4 regions of the Phyllobacterium sp. TAF24 genome follow, and region 1 is predicted to be linked to each of the others. Evidence: riboswitches for the same ligand, from Rfam matches in the RefSeq annotation. Region 1 holds a riboswitch; each other region holds the start of a gene.
The links. A riboswitch is a leader RNA that binds a small molecule or an ion and turns the genes downstream of it on or off. The one in region 1 is predicted to bind cobalamin.
Positions count from the first base shown of each region.

Region 2: another riboswitch for cobalamin. It lies ahead of AB4Y96_RS04205 (ribonucleoside-diphosphate reductase subunit alpha); the one in region 1 lies ahead of bluB (5,6-dimethylbenzimidazole synthase).
Region 3: another riboswitch for cobalamin. It lies ahead of cobU (bifunctional adenosylcobinamide kinase/adenosylcobinamide-phosphate guanylyltransferase); the one in region 1 lies ahead of bluB (5,6-dimethylbenzimidazole synthase).
Region 4: another riboswitch for cobalamin. It lies ahead of AB4Y96_RS23365 (DUF1636 family protein); the one in region 1 lies ahead of bluB (5,6-dimethylbenzimidazole synthase).

Region 1 is NZ_JBFRDN010000009.1:21,900-27,773, forward strand. It holds gene ettA (energy-dependent translational throttle protein EttA) at 1-887, shown strand, start outside; gene AB4Y96_RS09915 (MOSC domain-containing protein) at 1,027-1,635, shown strand; cobalamin riboswitch at 1,661-1,837, shown strand; gene bluB (5,6-dimethylbenzimidazole synthase) at 1,899-2,639, shown strand; gene AB4Y96_RS09925 (DUF2293 domain-containing protein) at 2,572-2,889, opposite strand; gene AB4Y96_RS09930 (ArsR/SmtB family transcription factor) at 3,028-4,035, shown strand; gene metF (methylenetetrahydrofolate reductase [NAD(P)H]) at 4,035-4,958, shown strand; gene AB4Y96_RS09940 (DMT family transporter) at 5,447-5,874, opposite strand, start outside.
Region 2 is NZ_JBFRDN010000003.1:150,566-156,439, reverse strand. It holds gene AB4Y96_RS04210 (ribonucleotide-diphosphate reductase subunit beta) at 1-1,055, opposite strand, end outside; gene AB4Y96_RS04205 (ribonucleoside-diphosphate reductase subunit alpha) at 1,108-3,987, opposite strand; cobalamin riboswitch at 4,092-4,318, opposite strand; gene AB4Y96_RS04200 (heme ABC transporter ATP-binding protein) at 4,369-5,160, opposite strand; gene AB4Y96_RS04195 (FecCD family ABC transporter permease) at 5,163-5,874, opposite strand, start outside.
Region 3 is NZ_JBFRDN010000026.1:15,732-21,605, forward strand. It holds gene cobN (cobaltochelatase subunit CobN) at 1-1,538, opposite strand, end outside; gene cobW (cobalamin biosynthesis protein CobW) at 1,557-2,609, opposite strand; gene cobU (bifunctional adenosylcobinamide kinase/adenosylcobinamide-phosphate guanylyltransferase) at 2,614-3,138, opposite strand; cobalamin riboswitch at 3,297-3,530, opposite strand; gene AB4Y96_RS19765 (cobyric acid synthase) at 3,900-5,363, opposite strand; gene AB4Y96_RS19770 (isobutyryl-CoA dehydrogenase) at 5,494-5,874, shown strand, end outside.
Region 4 is NZ_JBFRDN010000038.1:30,520-36,393, forward strand. It holds gene AB4Y96_RS23360 (transglutaminase family protein) at 1-909, opposite strand, end outside; cobalamin riboswitch at 1,050-1,262, shown strand; gene AB4Y96_RS23365 (DUF1636 family protein) at 1,367-1,723, shown strand; gene AB4Y96_RS23370 (ABC transporter ATP-binding protein) at 1,854-2,663, shown strand; gene AB4Y96_RS23375 (ABC transporter substrate-binding protein) at 2,663-3,610, shown strand; gene AB4Y96_RS23380 (FecCD family ABC transporter permease) at 3,656-4,630, shown strand; gene cysQ (3'(2'),5'-bisphosphate nucleotidase CysQ) at 4,878-5,684, opposite strand; gene cysN (sulfate adenylyltransferase subunit CysN) at 5,866-5,874, opposite strand, start outside.

The DNA.
Region 1 (5,874 bases):
AGGACGACTCGCGCCAGAAGGCTCTGGAGCGCGAGCGCGAATGGATTTCCGCCAGCCCGAAGGCCCGTCAGGCCAAGTCGAAGGCGCGTATCAAGGCCTATGATGCGCTGGTTGATGCCGCCAATGATCAGCGTCCGGGCGACGCACAGATCATCATCCCCGCAGGCGAGCGCTTGGGACAGGTGGTTATCGAAGCCGAAAACCTCACCAAGTCTTTCGGTGATCGCGTTCTCATTGAAAACCTGACCTTCAAACTGCCTCCGGGCGGCATTGTTGGCATCATCGGGCCAAACGGTGCGGGTAAGACCACGCTGTTCAAGATGATCACTGGACAGGAAAAGCCGGATTCCGGTTCGATCCGCGTCGGTGAAACGGTTCATCTTGGTTATGTCGACCAGAGCCGCGATCATCTTGTCGCCGAAAAGAACGTCTGGGAAGAAATTTCCGGCGGCAATGAAATCATCAAGATCGGCAAGAACGAGATGAATTCGCGCGCCTATGTTTCGGCGTTCAACTTCAAGGGTGGCGATCAGCAGCAGAAGGTTGGCAATCTCTCCGGTGGTCAGCGCAACCGCGTTCACCTTGCCAAGATGCTGCAATCGGGCGGCAATGTGCTGCTCCTCGACGAACCGACCAATGATCTGGACACGGAAACGCTGGCGGCTCTTGAGGATGCGCTGGAAAAATATGCTGGCTGCGCCGTTATCATCAGCCACGATCGTATGTTCCTCGACCGGCTGGCAACGCATATTCTGGCATTCGAAGGCGATAGCCACGTCGAATGGTTCGAAGGCAACTTCGAGGATTATGAGAACGATAAGATTCGCCGTCTGGGACCAGACAGCGTCAATCCAAAGCGTCCGAGCTATAAGCCCCTCACTCGTTAAAAAGAGCGGGCGCGCTAAAAAGATCGGGAGGGTGGCAACACCCTCCCATCACCGATTTTGACATTTCCATCAGTGATATTGGCTGGTTTTAATATTCAATTTTCCTAAGATGCGGCAGATTGCATGGAGCGCCGTTGTCATGACTGATCTTTTCGCAACCACAACTCACATTATTCCTGCCCGCAAGATTGCCGGCCGGGTCAGTGGTGTATTTCAGGCGCCCAAGGACAGTTTTGTCACTGCCGCGTCCGAAATGCTTGATCTTACCTTTGAGGGTATACGCGGCGATTATCATGCTGGCCTTACCCGCCGCTCCGGTGGACGCGAGCCGTGGTATCCGCGTGGCACTGAAATGCGCAATGAGCGGCATATTTCCATTCTGGCAGCTGACGAGCTTGAAACGATTGCCAAGACCATGGGCCTTGCGGAAATCAAGCCGGAATGGATCGGCGCCAATATGCTGGTCGATGGTATTGCCTCGCTTTCCATGCTGCCGCCGCGCACGCTGCTGTTCTTCGAAGGCGGGGTGACGTTGAAGGTGGATGGCCAGAACGCACCCTGCAAGGTTGCCGGGCGTTCCATCGCCGAAAGCGCGCAGACGCGCGATCACACCACCACAGCACTTGATTTCGTCAAGGCATCGAAGCGCCTGCGTGGGGTTGTCGCCTGGGTTGAAGTGCCGGGTATCATCAATGCGGGTGAAAAAGTCGATGCGCGTCTGCCGGAGCAATGGATTTATCCCGGCTGATACTTGCGTCTTTTCAGAATTTATGGCGAATGAAAGCCGGTTCGGTGCCTGCTTGCAGGAGAATCGGGAAGCCGGTGAAAATCCGGCACGTGCCCAACGCTGTAAAAGGGGATGGGCCGCGCAGAATGCCACGGAGATATCCGGAAGGCGCGCGGTTCAGATGAACCTCAGTCAGAAGACCGGCCGGACCAGATAGCCAAAACCGCATGGACGGCGGAGGAGGTGTCCGGGGCTTTGGCCCCTCGCGTTGTTGGGAGCAAACAATGCATGATTCTGTCCATGGTCCTGTGACCGCCGCTGATTTTTCCCGTGATGAGCGCGATGCCGTCTACAAAGCCATCTATACCCGCCGCGATGTGCGCGATCAGTTTTTGCCACGACCTATAGAAGATGACGTGCTGATGCGGCTCCTCGATGCTGCCCATCATGCGCCATCAGTGGGTTTCATGCAGCCGTGGAACTTCATTCTCATCCGCGATGAAGCGCGCAAGGCCGAGGTGCACAGGGCATTTACCCGTGCCAATGCGGAAGCAGCTGGGATGTTTGCCGATGAGCGTCAGGCGCTATATGCGTCGTTGAAACTGGAAGGCATCGTGAAGGCGCCGGTTAATCTTTGCATTACCTGCGATAGGACGCGCGGCGGGGACGTGGTGCTGGGGCGGACGCACAATCCGCAGATGGATATCTACAGCACCGTGTGCGCCGTGCAGAACCTGTGGCTGGCGGCACGGGCAGAAGGTATTGGCGTCGGCTGGGTCAGCATCTATCACGATCAGGATATGCGCCGCATTCTTGGTATCCCTGACCATATCGAGATTATCGCTTATCTGTGCATCGGCTATGTCGATCAGCTTTATGAGAGCCCGGAACTGGAAAAACGTGGTTGGCGCAAACGCCTGCCGCTCAGCGAACTCATTTTTGAAGATCAATGGCCAGTCAGCTCGGATCTTCCTCGTCGGGGTCGAGAAGCCGGGTTGCGCGCCATTCCGTCAGTTTCCGGTTGATGGCTTCAAGCACAAAAAACCGTGCCGATTCCTTATCGTAGCCATCATCGCGCAGGGCATCGTAATCCGTGTGCTGGTGGCGGACATGGGCGACTGTCGCAAGCCAGACGGCGATGGGCGGCGGCAGGGTTTTCATATGCGGTGCGGTGGCGGCGGCGCGTATGGGTTCGGAATCCGAATAGGGCACAGCAGGCAGAAGCAATGTGAGCTGCTTGCCGATAGCCCGCTGACGGTTGGTTCCTGAACTCATAACATCACTCTCACAGATTCGCCTGTCGATTGGCTCGCCTATTTCAGACGCGACAAAATTTGCCGTCAACAAAAAACAAACTTGCCAAATCCGCATTTCTCACATAAACATATCTTTATATCTTTTGAGGAAAGCTCGATGGACAAACGTGATCTCAACCTTGACCTGATGGTCGATACGCTGAAAGCAGCGGCGGAGCCAAGCCGCCTGCGCATTCTGGCGCTGTTGTCCCGCGGTGATTTGACGGTTTCCGATCTGACCTCCATTCTCGGACAATCGCAGCCGCGTGTCTCCCGCCATCTCAAGCTGCTCTTCGAAGCCAATCTGATCAATCGCTATCAGGAAGGCTCCTGGGCCTATTTCCGCCTGGCAGAATCGCTGATCGTTGGCGACATTGCCCGCATATTGCTCGACCGCCTTGATATATCCGATCCGCTGCTGGAACGCGATATTGAGCGGCTTGGCTCGGTCAAGCTGCAGCGCCGCGAGCGGGCAGCAGCCTATTTCAGCGCAAATGCAACAAGCTGGGATGTTATCCGTTCGTTGCATGTGCCTGATGGTGCCGTGGAAGCTGCGCTGACCAAGATCGTCGGACGTACACCCTTTCAGGCCATGCTTGATGTTGGCACCGGTACTGGCAGACTGCTTGAGCTGTTTGCACCGCTTTACATTCGCGGTGTCGGCATCGATATCAATCGCGACATGCTGACCATCGCCCGGTCCAATCTCGACCGCTCGGGTATTGCCAATGCGCAGGTTCGTCAGGGTGATGTCTATTCGCTACCCGTCGATCGGGAGTCCTTTGATCTGGTGACTATTCATCAGGTTCTGCACTTCCTTGATAACCCTGCCGAAGCAATTCGCGAGGCAGCACGGGCGCTACGGGCAGGTGGCCGGATGCTGATCGTCGATTTTGCCCCGCACGATCTTGAATTCCTGCGGGACAGCCATGCTCATTTGCGGCTTGGCTTTACCGATAACCAGATGCGTGACTGGCTGACTGAAGCCGGGCTTGCACTGGAAGACAGCATTGAACTTGAACCAAAAGACCAGGACAAACTGACCGTCAAACTGTGGCTGGCACGCGACCCACGCTTGCTGATCGCTGATCCCGCTTTAACCTCCCGCGTATCGGAGAGTGTCTGATGAGCTTTTTCCGCCAATCCCGCCGTGCAGACCTTGGCACCAATATCAAGGTTTCGTTCGAATTCTTTCCGCCTAAGACCGAGGTTATGGAAGAGCGCCTTTGGGAGACTGTGACGCGCCTTGCGCCGCTCAATCCTGAATTTGTCTCGGTGACTTACGGAGCCGGTGGTTCCACCCGCGAGCGCACGGCCCGCACGATCAAGCGTATTCTGACCGAAACCGACGTCAATGCGGCAGCGCACCTGACCTGCGTCGATGCGACGAAGGAAGAAGTCGACACCGTCGTGCGTGAATTCGCAGCCATGGGCGTGAAGCGCTTCGTTGCACTGCGCGGTGATCCGGCTGGCGGCGTTGGTGCCCATTATAAGCCGACACCGGGTGGCTATGAGAATGGTGCCGATCTGGTTGCAGGTCTGAAAGCCTTTGCCGATTTCGACATTTCCGTTTCCGCCTATCCGGAAAAGCATCCGGAAAGCCCGGACTTTGCCACTGATATCGATATGCTCAAGCGCAAGGTCGATAATGGTGCAACGCGTGCGATCACGCAGTTCTTCTTCGAAAACGATCTCTATGAGCGTTATGTGGAGAAGGTGCGCCGGGCAGGCATTTACATTCCCATCCTGCCGGGCATTCTGCCGATCCATAATTTCACGCAGGTGACCAATTTCTGTTCGAAGGCCGGAACGCATATTCCGGCATGGCTGGCTGAGCGGTTCGAGGGGCTCGACAATGATCCGCAGACCCATGCACTGGTCTCGTCAGCTGTTGCGGCGGAGCAGGTCCTGGATCTGGTCGAGCGCGGTGCGCAGGATTTTCATTTCTACACCATGAACCGTGCGGATCTTGCCTTTGCGATCTGCCACCTCATCGGGATTCGTCCAGCCAGCGGCACGCTGGAACCCGCATTAGCAGGCGCTGCCTGATCGCGGATAAGGTGCATTTGAAATGGAAATGGCCCGGTTGCTATAACCGGGCCATTCCAATTTGTATGTCACCTTCTTAACGGTCAGAGACCATCTCTACGGCGCTCTTCTTCTCAATCAGGGTATGAGTCCTACGACCATTGCACCGATAAATGCGAACGCTGCACAGATCATGAGGACGTTCATCGAACGAGTAAGTCCCATAGTTTGTCTCCTGCAGTTAACCGCCTTAGCATAACGGAAAATTGCCACAGAAAAAGCGGAAATATTACGGTCTGATGACATCATCAGTAGAAATTTTTTGCTCACCAATCGTAAGTTTCTGAAATGAAACGCATTTAACGGAATAAAAAATCGTGTATTCACGATTAAATTACCGAAGATTTGGTTTATTTTTGCAACGCACCAAAACTCAAAATGCGCGGTTTCTCACGGATTTGTGACACAATTGCGCCGCAATTCCACCACCGCGTTTCATGCGCAGTCCGCTAGGATTTGTTGAAAACTCTATCTTTTTTGCGGTTTTTAAGTGCGGCAAGCAGCCTGCCGTCAATGGTCAGAAGGCCGAGGGCGATCAGCGCCATGCCGGCAAAATCCTTTAAGCCGAGCTGTTCGCCGAGAAAAATTGTTCCAAGCAGGATTGCACTCACGGGAACAACCAGCGTGACAAGCGAGGCATTGGTGGCACCGCCAGCCCGGACAATCGAAAAGAACAGGATATAGGCAAAGGCGGTGGATAGAAGCGCAAGGCTGAAGACTGCGACCCAGACGCCGCCATCCGGTGCAGCCAAATTTGGAATACCATCCGACAACAGCACCACGGGGATCATGATCAGGGTCGAGGCAGTCATCTGGCCGGTTGCAGTGACCGCAGGCGGAATGCCCTTGAACCGCTTGGCGAGAATACTGGCAAAGG
Region 2 (5,874 bases), on a different contig from region 1:
TCCGACATCCACGGGAACGGATTATCCGTATCGGCAAAGACCTGTGCGAGGCCAAGCTGGGCGCAGCGGCGATTGGCGATGAAATGCATGTAGGTTTCGCACAAGGCAGCATTCAGCCCGAGGAAACCGCGCGGCATGGTATCACGGCTATAGGAAGCTTCGAGTTCGGCGGCGTCCCTGATCATTCCGCGCAGCTCTTCGGTAAAGGCTTTCGTCCACAGATGCGGGTTTTCGTGACGGATCTGGTTGATCACGTCGATGCCGAAATTCATGTGAATGCTCTCGTCGCGCAGGATATACTGATACTGCTCGGCAATGCCGACCATCTTGTTGCGCCGTCCGAGCGACAGAATCTGGGCAAAACCAGTATAGAACCACATGCCTTCGAAAATCACATAGAAGGCGACAAGATCGCGCAGAAACGCCTGATCCATCTCCGGCGTTCCGGTTTTGAAGTCCGGATTGTCGAGGTTCTGCGTGTGCTTGAGCGCCCATGCCGCCTTGTCGGTAATGGAAGGCACTTCGCGGTACATGTTGAACAGTTCGCCCTCATCCAGCCCAAGACTTTCAACGATATATTGGAACGTATGGGTATGAACCGCTTCCTCAAAAGCTTGACGCAGCAAATATTGGCGGCATTCCGGGTTGGTCAGGTGGCGATAGATGGCGAGCACGATATTGTTGGCGACAAGCGACTCCGATGCGGCAAAGAAACCGAGATTGCGCTTGATCATGCGCCGTTCGTCGTCGGTGAGGCCATCCTTGGATTTCCAGAGCGCGATATCAGCCTGCATCGAGACTTCTGTTGGCATCCAGTGATTGTTGCAGCCGTTGAGATACTTTTCCCAGGCCCAATGATATTTGAGCGGCAGGAGCTGGTTGACATCGGCGCGCGAATTGATCATCGCCTTGTCATCGACACGCACTCGGCCACCGCCGCGCACGATATCGCCAAGACCCGTGGCGTCGGTCGCAGGCGCCTGATCGGGCGCGAGAGCAGGATGGATAGCGCGGGCCGCATTGGCGGCAGCTTCGGTGTTGGTCCAGTCAAGCATGGTTGTCTCCTTCAATTCATTGCAAAGTGTGGTTTGGCAGGCGCATGAGCGCTTACTGGCAGGCTTCGCAGTCAGGATCGTTGATGGAACAGGCATTACCCGCCGGTTCCGAAAGAATGATGGGTTCAGCAATCGGCTTGGCGGCGACGGCATTCAGCTTGCCATCCGTGCCTTTCAGCGTGGATTTTTCCACGTGGGACGCCGAACGCGAGCGCAGGTAATAGGTGGTCTTCAAACCACTGTTCCAGGCGAGGCGATAAAGCTCGTCCAGTTTCTTGCCGCTTGGGTTGGCGATATAAAGATTGAGTGACTGCGCCTGATCAATCCATTTTTGCCTGCGTGAAGCTGCCGCGATCAGCCAGGCGCTGTCGATTTCAAAGGCGGTGGCAAAGAGCGCCTTGAGATCGTCAGGGATACGGTCAATCTCGCCGACCGAGCCATCGAAATATTTGAGATCCGAGATCATCACCTCGTCCCATAGCCCGCGTGCCTTCAGATCATGCACAAGCGCGGCATTCACAACGGTGAAATCACCGGACATGTTGGATTTGACGAAGAGGTTCTGATAGGCGGGCTCGATGGACTGGGCGACACCGCAGATGTTTGAGATCGTGGCAGTTGGTGCAATCGCCATGGTGTTGGAATTGCGCATGCCTGTCTTCTTCACCCGCTTGCGCAGGGCTTCCCAATCTAGGGTCGTGCTGCGATCCATGGAAAGCTTGGCACCGGCTGCTGTGCGGGCCTGATCGAGCAGTTCGATGGAGTCGATGGGGAGAATACCCTTTGACCAGAGCGAGCCGTTGAAACTTGGATAGCTGCCGCGTTCGCTGGCGAGGTCCACCGACGCGGAAATGGCGTGGTAGGAAATCGCTTCCATGCTCAGATCAGCGAAAGCCACGGCCTCATTGGATGCATAGGGAATGCGCAAGGCTTGCAGGGCATCCTGAAAACCCATCAGCCCAAGGCCAACGGGACGGTGACGTAGATTGGAATGGCGCGCTTCGGGAATGGTGTAGAAATTGATGTCGATCACATTGTCGAGCATCCGCATCGCTGTTGCGACCGTGCGGGCCAAACGTTCCAGACCAAGGCCCTGACTGCCAATGTGATTGGCAAGGTTGATGGAGCCGAGATTGCAGACCGCAACTTCGTCCTTGGATGTATTAAGCGTGATCTCCGTGCACAGGTTCGAAGAATGTACGACGCCGACATGGCCCTGCGGCGAGCGGATATTGCAAGGGTCCTTGAAAGTCACCCATGGATGGCCTGTTTCGAACAGCATGGTCAGGATACGGCGCCACAGGTCCAATGCCCTGATGGTGCGGAACACACGAATTTCACCGCGCGCAGCCTTGGCTTCATAGGCCTCATAGGCGGATTTGAATGCGGCGCCATAGAGATCGTGCAGATCAGGCGTCTCATCCGGCGAGAACAGGGTCCATTGCGCATCCGCTTCAACACGGCTCATGAACAGATCAGGCACCCAGTTGGCGGTGTTCATATCATGGGTGCGGCGGCGGTCATCGCCGGTATTCTTGCGCAGATCGAGAAATTCTTCGATGTCGACATGCCAAGTTTCGAGATAGGCGCAGACGGCACCCTTGCGCTTGCCACCCTGATTGACCGCGATGGCCGTGTCATTGGCGACTTTGAGGAATGGCACCACACCCTGACTTTCGCCATTGGTGCCTTTGATGTGGGCGCCAAGGCCGCGCACCGGCGTCCAGTCATTGCCAAGACCGCCTGAGTATTTCGCCAGCAGGGCATTGTCCTTCACGGCTTTGAAGATGCCGTCGAGATCATCGGCGACGGTGGTCAGGAAACAGGAGGATAGCTGCGGGCGCAAGGTGCCCGAGTTGAACAATGTTGGCGTGGACGCCATGAAGTCGAAGGACGACAACAGATTGTAGAATTCGATGGCGCGCGCTTCGCGGTCGATCTCGCGGATCGCAAGTCCCATGGCAACGCGCATCAGGAACGCTTGCGGCAATTCAAACCGGATGCCGCGTGTCTGCTGGAGATAGCGATCATAAAGCGTCTGCAAGCCGAGATACTGGAATTGCAGGTCGCGTTCCGGTTTCAAGGCAGCGGCAATCTTCTTGAGATCGAAACGAGCCAGTTCCGGGTCGAGCAGTTCGGCTTCAATGCCAGCTTTTACATAGGCCGGAAAATAATCTGCATAACGTTCCGCCATTTCATGCTGGGTTGCCTGCTCGGCCCGGCCAAAGACAAAGCTCAATGCTTCACGGCGCAGCTTGTCGAGGAGCAGACGGGCGGTAACGAAGGAGTAATTCGGCTCGGTTTCAACCAGCGTGCGCGCTGCCAGAATAGGCGCAAGCGACAGCTCATCGAGCGTGATGCCGTCGTAAAGATTGCGCTGGGTCTCGCTGAGAATGGGTGTGGCACTGACCCCTTCCAGACCTTCACAGGCTTCATTGATGATGCGGGCGAGACGAATGTCATCGAGCGGCGCTTTGGTGCCGTCGAGCAAGGTAACGCTGAACGATGGGCCTATTTCGGCCGCTGGCTCCGCCAGTTTGGCGCGTTCCCGCGTGCGCTCTTCCCGGTAGAGAACATAGGCGCGTGCAACCTTGTGGTTCTCGCTGCGCATAAGGGCAAGCTCAACCTGATCCTGCACATCCTCAATATGAAACAGACGGCCTTCGCTGCTGCGGCGCTTCAATGTTGTCACGATGTCTGAGGTCAGACCTTCAACCACATCATGCACACGGCGCGAGCCAGCGGCGATATTGCCCTCAACCGCGAGGAAAGCCTTGGTCAAGGCGACTGTGATTTTCAGGGGATCAAACGGTGTCACCGAACCATTGCGGCGGATGACGCGGTAGCCGGGTTCTGTCGAGGATGATGGCTTTTCGCCAGCGCGAACAGGTGCGTGACCATCGGTACGGGTGGTTTCAAGAGAAAGAGACATGTGCTTATACCCCAAATGTTGGGGGCAAAGGTCGAGCGCACGCGTGCAAAGAACAGGTCAGAAACTGACCATTGCAAGCGACACACCGGGACACCCCGCCCGTGGACGTTCATCATGTTAGGGCAGGTCTCCTGGCTCACAGGTCGGCGCTGGTGTCGGCCTTCCCGAAGCGATTGCACCTTAAGGGTGCGGCTTCAGTGGCATTATCGACAACAACTCGCTGTTTACAGTTGCGGGGGCAGCGCCGGCATCAATGTCAACGACACCTCACCGGCTTCCCTCTTAGCTCCCGGTCTTGCGACTCGGCAGAACCATAACATCTATATTTAGTATCAAATCGCCATCTGCAGTCAATAGGTAGATGGCGATATCTTCGCTAACTCAGAGGATCGCAGATTGAGGCAAAACAAATGGTACGGATTTGCCGGGCAGACCGCCCACTTTGAGCGCACATTCATAAACACGCAAGATGCGGTCATCCGTCAAGACTTGCGTCGGTGTTCCCACAGTATCAGCATGGCCCTCATGCATAACCACAATACGGTCGGCAAACATGGATGTGAGGTTGAGATCATGCAGAATTGCAATGACGCCGCCACCACGATCAGCAAAATCGCGGGCAATCTGCATGATAATGAGCTGGTGTTTGATATCGAGGCTGGAAACCGGCTCATCGAGGAAGAGGAAGCGAGGCTGGCCATCAAGCACCGGTTGCCAGACTTGGCAGAGAACCCGCGCCAGTTGCACCCGCTGTTGTTCGCCGCCGGAGAGTTCCTGATAAAAACGCCCACCAAAGCCTGCAAGGTCGACCCGTTCGAGTGCTTCATCCGGCAGGGTATCCACGGCATGACGCGCCGCGCCGGAGCGGCCGCTGGTCATTCCGAGCTTGACGATTTCCCGCACGGTGAACGGGAAAGACAGCGAGGTGGATTGCGGCAGGATCGCCCGCATAGCCGCCATCTGCCAGAGTTTCAACTGGCTGATCAGGGTGCCATTGATGCTGATTGTGCCCTCATAGGGCAGATCACCGGAGAGAGCACGCATCAATGTCGTTTTCCCCGAACCATTGGGGCCGACGATAACGGTGAACTCACCTGCCCCTGCATCAAAGGATACGTCTTCGACAATCTTGCTTCGGCCAAGCGACACGGAGACATTGGAAACGCGGATCATGGTCATAGGTCCAGAATGCCGCGACGACGCAGCAATATCCATAGGAAGAAGGGAGCGCCAACGGCAGCAGTGACAATGCCGATGGGCAGTTCTGATGGGGCAACGATTGTGCGGCTCACTGCATCGGCAATCAGCAGCAAGCTTGCGCCAAGCAGCGCAGCGGCTGGCAGCAGGTAACGATGATCCGGACCGATTACGAGGCGCAGAAGATGTGGGACAACAACGCCGACAAAGCCGATACCACCGCTAACGGCAACTGATGCGCCTGTTGCCGCCGCAACTGTGACAATGGCAATGTGTTTGAAACGCTGGACGGGAATGCCGAGATGGCTGGCTGATGCCTCTCCCAATGCCAGACCATTGAGGCCACGGGCAAGGAAAGGTGAAATAACAAGTGCGAACGCAATCAACGGCCCTGACGCAAGAATCTTGATCCAGCTGGCACCGGCAAGCGAACCGAGGCTCCAGAATGTCAGGTCACGCAACTGCTTGTCATCGGCGACATAAACAAGAACCCCGATATAAGCAGCGGCCATGGCACCAAGTGCTATACCGGCGAGCAGCATCGTGGCGATGGACGTTTGCCCCCGCCGCGTTGCCACGCGGTATAGAACAAGGGTGAAGGCCAAGGCGCCGAAAAACGCAGCAAGCGGCAGTGCGTAAAGCCCAAACAAAGCAACAACAGGCGCAAAAATGGTTCCACCCAATACGATC
Region 3 (5,874 bases), on a different contig from region 1:
TTGTAGCCGCGCGCTGGCTGGATACCGACGAGGACATCACCAAACCGGCTCAGTGGCAGCGCAAAGCCGCGCGCGCTATCAAGGAAAAATGGATCGTCCTTTGGCTCGCCCCAGCGCGCCGTCACATTCGCTTGAATCACATCGGGAAGCGCGTCAAAGAAGTTCTTGTATTGATTGAGCGAAATCGTCTCGCGAATATCGCGCCCATCGCTGGCCGCGTTGGTGGGACCCGCCATCAAATGATTGATCAGCGCCTCGCCATTATCTGGCAGACCGGCGACACCATAGCCCGCATCCCGCAGGGATTTCAGCACCTGCCATGTGCCCGCAGGCGTATCAAGGCCGACACCGTTGCCCAGCCGCCCATCCCGATTGGGATAGTTCGCCATGACAAGCGCAACGCGCCGCTCCTGCGGCTTGCTTTCACGCAGACGCGCCCAGTTGAATGCCAGCTCAGCCACAAATGCCACGCGGTCGGCCTGCGGCTCGTGCATGACGATATTGGCCTCTACAGCCTCGTCGAAATGCTGTGCCGACTTGAACGAAACCGCACGCGAAAGAACCCGGCCATCCACTTCAGGCAAGGCGACATTCATCGCCAGATCACGCGCCGATAGGCCCTGATCGGACAGACGCCACTGCTCGGCACTGGAGCCGGAGAAGATAACCTGCAGGACCATCGCACCATCATGCTCAAGCACGGTTGGCTTACGCGTAGAACCCGGAGCGGACACAGCAAAGCCCGTGGCATTCAGCACCACCGCTGGTGGCGCTTGCCCGAAAATGCTTTCCAGCGTTGCAATGGAAACCGGGTCTTTCAGGCTGGAAACAAACACCGGCAGGGGATTGAGGCCTTTGGCGCGCAATGCTTCCAGCAGTGCTTCAACCGGCTGCGTCTGCCCACTTTGCACCAGCGCTCGGTAGAAACAGATCGCGACAACTGGCGCACCGTCCTGCCAACTCCTGCGCATTTCTTCCAGCGAAGGCGCTGGTTTCCCCGGCCACCACAACCCGGCTTTCAGCAGGGGTGCGGCTTCCTGCGGCTTTTCACCTGCGTTAATCAGTGCTGCGCAATAATCAAGGAAACGCTGCGCATTCTGCGCTCCGCCTTCCAGCAGATAATGCCAGAGCGCATCGCGATCATGCCGGGCAATGGTTGAAAACCGGTCGAGCCCCGGATCGGGCTTGTCATCCCCCGGCAGCACCGCAAGCTGCACCTTGTGATTGACGGCGCAGGCATGCAGGGCTTCCAGACCATAAGGCCAATAGCTTTCGCCGCCGATAACCCTGACCACGATCAACTTCGCATGGCGTGCCGTCCGCTCCACATAGGCGTCGACGGACATCGGGTGCGACAGGCTCATCATATTGGCAAGACGCAGCGACACCGTGCCATCGCCCTGCCGCCGCGCGGAGGCAAGGCTCGCGAGTTCCGTATCAGCGGCAGAAAGAAACAACACATCTCCCGGCGTCTGGCCAAGGTCGATAGCCTCGGTCCCTTCGGCAATAGTGCCTTTCTGGGCAAGCAGGAGATGCATTCAGTTTTCCAGCCTCAGTTAAACGGCCGCAGCAGTGACAGCGGATGTAATGGCATCATTGTCGATATCATGCAGACCGATAACGACGAGACGCGTCTGGCGCTCTTCGCCCGGATTCCACGCACGGTCAAAGTAATGCTCGATGCGTGTACCGACAGCCTGCACCACCAGACGCATGGGCTTGCCGGGAACATCGGCAAAACCTTTCAGGCGCAGAATGTCGTGATCGGCAATAACGGTCTTCAGCTTTTCAACAAAGCTCTTTGGTTCCGCAACCGGGCCAAGACCAACGACAAAGCTCTCAAACTCATCGTGGTCATGCTCTTCACCCGCCTCATGTTCCATTTCATGGTGCGATTTGCGGTTGGCAATGTCCTGTTCAGTGCCAACGCCAAGCCCCAGCAGCAGCTCATTGCTGAGCTTGCCAAAACTGGCCGAAACCATGTTYAGCGAGCGCGACGAACGGCTCTGTACATCGCTGCGCACGCCGTCAAGCTGCTTGTCACTGATGAGGTCCGTCTTGTTGAGCACAATCAGGTCGGCAGCGCGAATCTGGTCTTCGAACAGTTCTTCCAACGGGCTGTCATGATCAAGCGCTTCATCCTGAATGCGCTGGGCATCAACCTTGTCATGATCATCGGCAAACCGGCCTTCCGATACGGCAGAGGCGTCGATGACGGTGACAACACCGTCAACCGTCACCTGTGTCTTGATCTCCGGCCAATTGAACGCTGCAACCAGAGGCTGCGGCAAAGCGAGACCCGATGTTTCAATGACGATATGATCAAAGCGATCAGGACGATCGAGCAATTTGGTCATGGTCGGGATGAAATCATCCGCCACGGTGCAGCAGATGCAGCCATTGTTCAGTTCGATCACGTCTTCATCGCGACATGCTTCAATACCGCAGCCCTTGAGCAGACCGCCATCGACACCCAGATCGCCGAACTCATTGATGATAAGCGCAATGCGCTTGCCATTGGCGTTCTCAAGCAGATTGCGGATCATCGTGGTTTTTCCCGAACCGAGAAAACCGGTGATGACTGTTGCTGGAATCTTCTGACCCTGCATATTCCTATCCCTTCATTGTGAGCGGCAGCCCGGCTGCCACGAAATAGACTGTTGCCGCAGCTTGCGCCACGGCCTGATGGAGACGTCCGGCATGGTCGCGAAAATCGCGCGCCATGCGGTTCTCCGGAACGATGCCGAGACCCACTTCGTTCGAAACCAGAACAATCGAACCCGGAAGTTTCGGCAGCGCTTCGACAAGCTGCCGCGTCTCGGCGGTGATGTTGCGCTCATCCATCATCAGATTGGTGAGCCAGAGCGTCAGGCAATCGACAAGAACCGCCTTGCCCTCGCCAGCCACCCCTTGCACGGTATCCAGCAGATCAAGCGGCTCTTCTATGGTGCGCCATAGTGGACCGCGCTGCTTTTTGTGCAGGTCAATGCGTATAGACATTTCCTCATCCCACGCCCTGCCCGTTGCGACATAGATCGCATCAAGGCCCGACGCCTTGATCAGGCCTTCGGCAAAGCTGGATTTGCCCGAGCGGGCACCGCCGAGAATGAAAGTCACACCGGAATTGAGTTGAGGCATCGCCGCTATTGCAACCGCAACGATCCATCCATCAAAGGGAATGCGGGCGGGAAAACAAGCGAATGCGTCATATGAGCAGCCATAACAACCTCCGTGCTGGGCCTGAAGAGACATTACTCTTCAATTCTTGGGCAGGATTACCCTTAAGTGCTTCCTGGAAAAACACTCTATGACTGGCAGGTCTCCTGGCTCACGGGTCGTCGAAGCAATGCCGCCTTCCCGGTTTCCCAGTGGCTGCCCTCTGCATATGCGTCAGGCTTTGCATTGATCCTCGCCGCTCTACAGTCGCGGGGTCGGCTGCGGTGGGACCGCCCTTCAGGGTACGGCCGTCGCATTCCCTTTTGATCCCTTGGCCTTCGACCAATATGGGAACCAATCATGGGTTGGACGTTATTCATCCCCCACGAGAAATGTCAATTGAATGTGTGTTGTTTGGTAAGGGAGTGGTGGGGGTGTGGTTTGTGGTTCGACAAGCTCACCATGAGGGACAGGGGTGATGCAAGGGAGTTTTATTTTGCCATGTTGCGGAGCTTGACTCCCTGCACGCTCCTCACTCCCTCATGGTGAGCTTGTCGAACCACGAACCGGCGGCGTTCACCCCCCTCTGCCCTTGTCGGGCATCTCCCCCACAAGGGGGGAGATCACATTGACATTAACGCCTTTGCACAACCGGAAGTGTTGCAGATTGTGCAAGATGGTTTTGAAGGCTGATCTGAGATGTCCGACAGGACAGAGGGGGGTGCCTATGCGGCGGATAAACATCAATATCTGCCTGCAGCATATGCAAGCAACGCATCGATATCAATCAGCTCTTCCAACTGCCCCGCAATACTATCCAACGCGGCATCCACGCCAGCCCGATAGTCAAACTCGTCAGCAGCGATACCCATCGACCCCAACAGCGCCGCACGAAACTGATCCGCGCCGAAAAGCCCGTGCAGATAGGTGCCGAACACCTTGCCGTCCTTGGATATCGCTCCGTCATTCACACCATTGATACGGGCAACGGGATTGGAACAATCAGGGCCCGTCGTCCGGCCCAGATGAATTTCATAACCACTCAGCGGCAGATCGAACTGCAGCGAATGCGCATCGACATTGCGCACGGTTTTCTCGGGTTCCATCACCGTATCGATATCGAGATGCCCGAGCCCTTGGGTTTCCGTCACGCTGCCCTCGATGCCATCGGGGTCGCGTACCGTGCGCCCGAGCATCTGGAAACCGCCACAAATGCCGATGATATGACCGCCGCGCCGCCGGTGCAGGTCGAGATCCCTGTCCCAGCCATTTTCGCGAAACCGCAGCAAATCGCTGATTGTGGATTTTGAACCGGGAATAATCACCAGCCCGGCATCGGACGGCAGCCGCTCGCCGCTGCGCACCATCACCACATCCACCTGCGGCTCGGCCATCAGCGGATCGAGATCGTCAAAATTGGCGATGCGATCAAGCACCGGCACCGCGACCTTGAGCGCCCGGCCCTCGCCTTTCACCAGACGTTCCAGCACAACCGAATCTTCCGCCGGCAACCGCGCCGCATCCTTCAGCCACGGCACGACGCCGAAAGAAGGCCAGCCGGTGAACTCAGTGATGGCTTTCAACCCGTCATCAAACAGCGAGACATCACCGCGAAACTTGTTGATGAGATAGCCGATGATCATATCTCGGTCTTCCGGTTGCAGGATCGCATGGGTCCCGACGATGGAAGCAATCACCCCGCCCCGGTCGATATCACCCACCAGCAGGACAGGCACATTGGCGCGGGTGGCAAAGCCCATATTGGCGATATCACCTGCCCTGAGGTTAATTTCCGCTGGCGAACCCGCCCCCTCGACGATCACAAGATCAGCGCCCTCACATACAATATCCCATGATGCCATAACAGCATCGAGCAGCTGCGCCTTGAACTTCTGATAGTCACGCCCTTTGGCCTGTCCCCAGACTTTGCCCTGCACGATGATCTGGCTGCCGGTTTCCGATTGCGGTTTCAAAAGCACGGGATTCATATGCACCGATGAGGGCACACCACAGGCGACGGCCTGCAACCATTGCGCCCGGCCAATCTCGCCGCCATCATCACTGACAGCGGCATTATTCGACATATTCTGCGGTTTGAATGGCCGAACTTTTAATCCACGATTGCGCGCAAGCCGGCAAAGTCCGGCCACCAGGACGGATTTCCCAACATCTGACCCTGTTCCCTGCAACATGATTGCGTGTGTCATGGGCTTTGAGTAGCGGATATGTCTTTCTCTTCCTAGCCCCCGTCAAAACGCATCTCTGTCGTTGCGCGGCCCTGCGCTTGGGATAAACTGCGGCCAAGAGGAATACAGGGAGGTTATCATGGATGCGCTCGTGGATACGGCGTCCAGCCAGTTCGAACTCAATGAGGATCAGCTGGCAATTCAGGACATGGCCCGCGCCTTTGCGGCGGACCGCGTTGCACCCAACGCGCTTGCCTGGGACCGCGACAAGCACTTTCCAGCGGATGTAATCCGGGAAACCGGCCCGCTCGGCATGGGCGGCATCTATGTGAAGGAAGAGTTTGGCGGGTCTGGGCTGAAACGGCTCGATGCAGTGCTGATCTTCGAAGCGCTATCAGCCGCCTGCCCGGCTTTTTCGGCCTTCATCTCGATCCACAACATGGCGACATGGATGATCGATCTCTACGGCAATGACGAACAGCGCCAACGCTTTGTGCCGCATTTGACCTCAATGGAGTGGCTGGCGAGCTAT
Region 4 (5,874 bases), on a different contig from region 1:
ATCCGAAAACGGCTTGGTAATGCGCGGATGTTCGGAAACCCTGTCAACGCGCATATCAAAGCCGAATTCCACATTGGCAAATTCCGCCATACCTGAAATCGGCGCGGCGTTGCGATAATGCGGAGTGGCAGCCAGCGGCACATGGCTTTCGCCGGTCAAAAGGCCGGATGTCGGATCAAGGCCGATCCATCCAGCACCGGGCAGATAGACCTCGCACCAGGCATGCAGATCGGTAAAGTCCTTGTCCGTCCCGGCAGGACCATCAATGGCAACGAGATCAGGCTTCAACTGAATGAGATAGCCGGAGACAAACCGCGCGGCGAGCCCAAGATTGCGCAGCACTTGCACCAGCAGCCAGCTTGAATCGCGGCACGACCCGGAGCGCAGGCCAAGCGTCGCCTCCGGCTCCTGCACGCCGGTTTCCATGCGGATGACATAGCCGACTTCCCGCTGGATGCGCGCGTTGAGATCGACGACGAAATTCACCGTATTGGTCGGGCTGCGATCAATCGTTGCGAGGAAATTCGAGACCAGCGGCCCCATCGATTCCGGCTTCATATAGATCGACAGATCGTCGCTGATTTCCTGTGGATAGCTGAAAGGCCACGTCTCCGCGACAGGCTCCACAAAGAAATCGAACGGATTGTAGACTGTCATATCGGCGATGAGATCGACCTCGATCTTCAATTCCGTCACCGGCTCGGGGAAAACGAAGCGGGCAAGGAAATTGCCGTAGGGGTCCTGTTGCAGATTGACGAAGTGGTTGGCTGGACTGACCTTCAGGGAATGGCTGAGAACTTTGGTTCGCGAATGCGGCGCTGGCTGGAGCCGGATGATTTGCGGCCCGAGCATGATGGGCCGGTCATACTTGTAGTGCGTCAGGTGGTAGACTGCTGCGTGAATTGCCATGTCGCCTCAAAAGCTACGATTCCACAAATACTCCCAGCACTCTACCGAGTTGTCAGCCAATTGAAATCTTTCATTTGCCAAAAATTTTGGCAGCGTTAAAAATTGCCGCATAAACGTGCTTGCAACAGCAGGGCTGGCCGCATAGCATCCGCGCCGATGGTTTCTCCGGCAAGACAACGCCGGAGATGAAAAGGGAACACGGTGAGGCGTACCCAAAAGGGACCGAGACCGTGGCTGCCCCCGCAACTGTAAGCGGTGAGCGATGCCTGACATGCCACTGGTTGAAAGACCGGGAAGGCAAGGCAAAGCTGAGACCCGCGAGCCAGGAGACCTGCCATCACACTTGAAATTCGAACCGGACGGGGTGTGCCGGGAGCGATGCGATGTCTCTCCCGCATTGTCGCGATGGTGCATTGGCTGCGTTCCCCAACCCCTGTCTTTGAGGCAGCGGACAGGCATGAGCACGCCCACCCACCAGATTATTGTCTGCACCCTGTGCAAGTCAGCCGATGACCAGTCACGGCCGGGGCAGGACCTTGTCGACAGGCTTGCGGCGGAACTTGATGGCAATCCCGCCTATGAGGTGCGCGGCGTTGGCTGCATGGCGGGCTGCGGACATCCCTGCACCGTCGCGTTTCGATCCCCCGACAAGGCGCAATATCTCTTTGGCGATATCTGTCCCGACGCCAACTTTGCCGACCTCATCGATTTTGCCCGGATGTATCACGGGCTTGATGACGGCTGGTCCAAAGCATCACAGCGCCCGGCAGGCCTTTACGACAAGACACTCGCACGCATTCCCGCACATCTATGACACGGCAGGCATTGACCAATGTTATAACATTACTATACGACAATAATGCGCCTGATATGGCACGACAGAGTTTACCGATTTGGGACCCAGCACCATGTGTTTTGCCTGCAGTCACGGACATCATCAGCCCATGAGCGAGATTGTCATGCGCGCCGACGATGTGACATTTCGCACGTCCGGCCAGACACTTGTGGACGAAACCTCGCTCGATATCGAACGAGGTTCGCGCCTTGCCATTATCGGCCCGAATGGTGCTGGAAAATCCACACTGCTGCGCATGCTGGCGGGGCTGCTGCGCCCCTCCTCCGGCAGTGTTTACATCGAAGGCACCCCTATTGAACGGTTGAAGCCCAGAGAAAGGGCAAGGCGCTTCGCCTTTGTCGGTCAGACCGATGCGCCTGACCATCAGTTGCTGGTGGAGGATTATGTCTCGCTTGGGCGTATTCCGCATATGGGCGCTCTGACCAAGGCCGGAGATCGCGATATCGTGGCGGAAGCGCTGCTGCGTGCCAAGGTTGCCCAGTTTTCCCGCCGCCCCATAGGTTCGCTCTCCGGCGGTGAAAGGCAGCGCGTGCAACTGGCCCGCGCCATTGCCCAGCAGCCTGATATTCTGTTTCTGGACGAACCCACCAATCATCTCGATCCGAAAGCACGCAGCGAATTGCTGGCGCTTGTCGCCGGACTGGATGTGACTGTCATCGCGGTGCTGCATGACCTGCCGCTTGTCGCGCCCTTCGCCACCCATGTCGCCGTCATGCACAGCGCACAGCTGGTTGCCATTGGCACGCCTGATGAAACCCTGACGCCGCGCATTGTCAGCGATGTCTTTGATCTCGACGTATTGCGCCTGCGCCATCCCTCGCAGGATCGCGACCTCATGGTGTTCGAAGCACCGGAACCAACAACAACAATACAATCTGCTCAGCTACGGAGAATTTGATGAAAAGAATGCTGCTCGCCCTCACCTTATCGGTGCTCTCAGCGCCCGCTTGGGCGTTTCCTGTCACCGTCGACAGCTGCGGCAAGCCGCTGACCTTTGATGCCGCTCCCAAGCGCGCGGTCATTCAGGACATCAATATGAGCGAGATGGCTTTCGCCCTGCATTTGCAGCCGTCAATAGTTGGCGTTTCGGGCATTACCGGCTGGTACAAGCTGGATGACGCCTTCAAAAAGCAGCAGGGGTCCATCCCGGAACTTGCGCCCAAATATCCGACGCTGGAAAATCTCGTCGCCGTTGAGCCGGACTTTTTCTTTGCGGGCTGGAACTATGGCATGAAGCCCGGCGGTGAAGTCACGCCTGACACGCTCGCGCCGCATGGCATCAAGACGCTGGAGCTGACTGAAAGCTGCATTCATCTCGACAAGAACCGGCCAGCCGCCTCCATGGACCTGCTCTATGGCGACATGGAAAAGCTCGGCAAGATTTTCGGCAAGGAAGATGATGCAAACGAGCTGGTCAGCGGCTGGAAGGCCGAGCTTGCCGACCTGAAGGCCAAGATCGGCGACAAGAGCGGCACCCGTGTGTTCCTCTATGATTCCGGCGAGGACAAGCCGTTCACCGCAGGCAAATTCGCCATTCCGACGGCGATGATCAGCGAAGCCGGTGGCAGCAATATCATGGCCGATCTCGACACAAGCTGGGGCACCACCTCGTGGGAAACCGTGGCCACACGCAATCCTGAGTTTCTCGTTCTCCTCGATTATCAGGATGATGCGGGCTACCAGAAACTGCTCGACTTCCTCAAATCGCATCCGGCGATGAAGGAAACCGACGCGGTGAAAAACAATCGCTTCGTCGCCCTGCGCTATGCGGAACTGACGCCCGGCCCCGCCAATATCGAGGCGATCGTCAAGATGGCCAAGGCGATGCACCCGGAAGCATTCTGAGTGCTTCCGTCTATCCGTCAGCATCTGATGCTTATCGTGGGGGTGATGGCCATTTTGGCCCTCGCCCTCATCTCCATTGCCTATGGGGCAACGGTTATCCCGCTCGGTGACGTGCTGCGCGCGCTTGCCCATGCCGCCGGTCTCTCCGACACTGCTGTTCAGGGTCCCGTTGGCAAGATCATTGTCGAACTGCGCCTGCCGCGGGTGATCCTTGCCATTTGCGTTGGCGCCGGGCTCGGCATCATCGGCGCGCTGCTGCAAACCGTCACCCGCAATGATCTTGCGGATCCGTTTCTCTTCGGCCTTTCCAATGGCGCTGCGGCGGGAGCCGTGTCAGTCATCACCATCATCGGCGACCGGTTCGGCATCTGGACCCTGCCGATTGCAGCGTTCAGCGGTGGCATGCTGGCGGCGATTGTTGTTTTGATGCTGGTGCGGCGCGTGCAGGGACAGGGACCGGAGCGGCTGATTCTGGCGGGGCTTGCCGTCTCATTCCTCTTTGCTGCGCTGACCAACTATATGGTGTTTGCCGGTGACCAGCGCGCCGCCCATTCGGTGATGTTCTGGACACTTGGCGGCCTCGGCCTTGCCCGCTGGGAAAACCTGCCTTTGGCGCTTGTCGGCCTTGCGGCGATCCTCATCTACGCGCTTTACAACCACCGCAATCTGGACGCACTGCTGGCAGGCGAAAACACGGCGGAAAGCCTTGGCATCCGGGTGACCCGCATCCGCAACACGGTGTTTATCGTCTGCGCTTTTTCAACCGCAATTTTTGTCTCGGTGGCTGGTGTGATCGGTTTCGTCGGCCTGATGATCCCGCATATTGCCCGGCGTTTTTCGGGTCAATTGCATGCGGGGCTGATTGTGACCTGCGCCCTGCTCGGGGCAACGCTCATCCTCCTGAGCGATCTCGCCGCGCGTTTGCTGCTGGCACCGCAGGAACTACCCATCGGTATCGTTACCAGTTCCATCGGTGCGTTTTTTGTGGTGACAGTGCTGTTGAGGAAACGGCCGGGGTGATTGGGTTTTTGCATAATATGGTGAGCGTCCTGAACTTTCCGCATGGCAAACCACGCACCCGCTCTCCGTCATCCCTGAATATCTCCTCCCTCTCCGTCATCCTCGGGCTTGACCCGAGGACCCACGACTAAGAAGTGCCAAGGTAAACATTGACGCGACGCATTCCAGCAAGGTCCTCGGGTCAAGCCCGAGGATGACGGACAGGGAGGAGAAGCGCTTAAGAAAGCGCAGACTGCTTCACAGAAAACTACAATCTTCCCCAAGCCACAAAATTTGGATTGGCGAAATCGGCGTCATCGGCCTGATTGCGGCGGCCATAGGTTAGTGGATTGCCATCAAGCGTCAGCGTGATACCGCCCGCCGCCCGCAAAACCGCATCACCGGCTGCCGTGTCCCATTCCATCGTCCGGCCAAAACGCGGATAGATATCCGCCTCGCCCCGCGCCAACAGCCCGAATTTCAGCGATGAGCCCACGGAAACACAGTCTGTCACACTGAACTTTTCGAGATAGGCATCGGTTTCCGGTGTGCGATGCGAGCGGCTGGCGACGGCAATCAATGTCTTGGGCACTTGGCGGCAGGATATCGCCTTGCGTGCAGTGATGGTGCCATCGTCGCTGATCGTTACTTCCTGCGCACCGGCATCTCCACCCGTGAACAGAACGCCGCGCACCGGCGCATAGACAACACCCAGAACCGGGACACCTTTTTCGATCAGCGCGATGTTTACGGTGAAGTCGCCATTGCGGTTGACGAACTCACGCGTTCCATCGAGCGGGTCCACCAGATAAAAACATGCACCGAGATCACCGGGCACATGGCCGCCGGAGATTTCCTCTTCCGCCACAACCGGAATATCAGGCGTTGCCTTGCTGAGCGCCGCCTGAATGATTGCTTCGGCGGCGTGATCGGCCTCCGTCACCGGTGACTTGTCATCTTTCAGTTCGAAGTCGCAGCCCTTGGCGTAGATGCGCAGGATTTCCTGCCCGGCTGTGATGGCAGTGGTTTCGAGGATGGCAAGGAGAGTGGTGTGATTGATGGTGGTGGTGGTCATTCACCCCCCTCTGCCCTGTCGGGCATCTCCCCCACAAGGGGGGAGATCACATTGACATCAGCGCCTTTGCACAACCGGAACCATTTCAGATTGTGCAAAGGCAGCACTGAAGGCTGATCTCCCCCCTTGTGGGGGAGATGCCCGACAGGGCAGAGGGGGGTGATCAAGCTTGGCACCACAGCTAAATCGA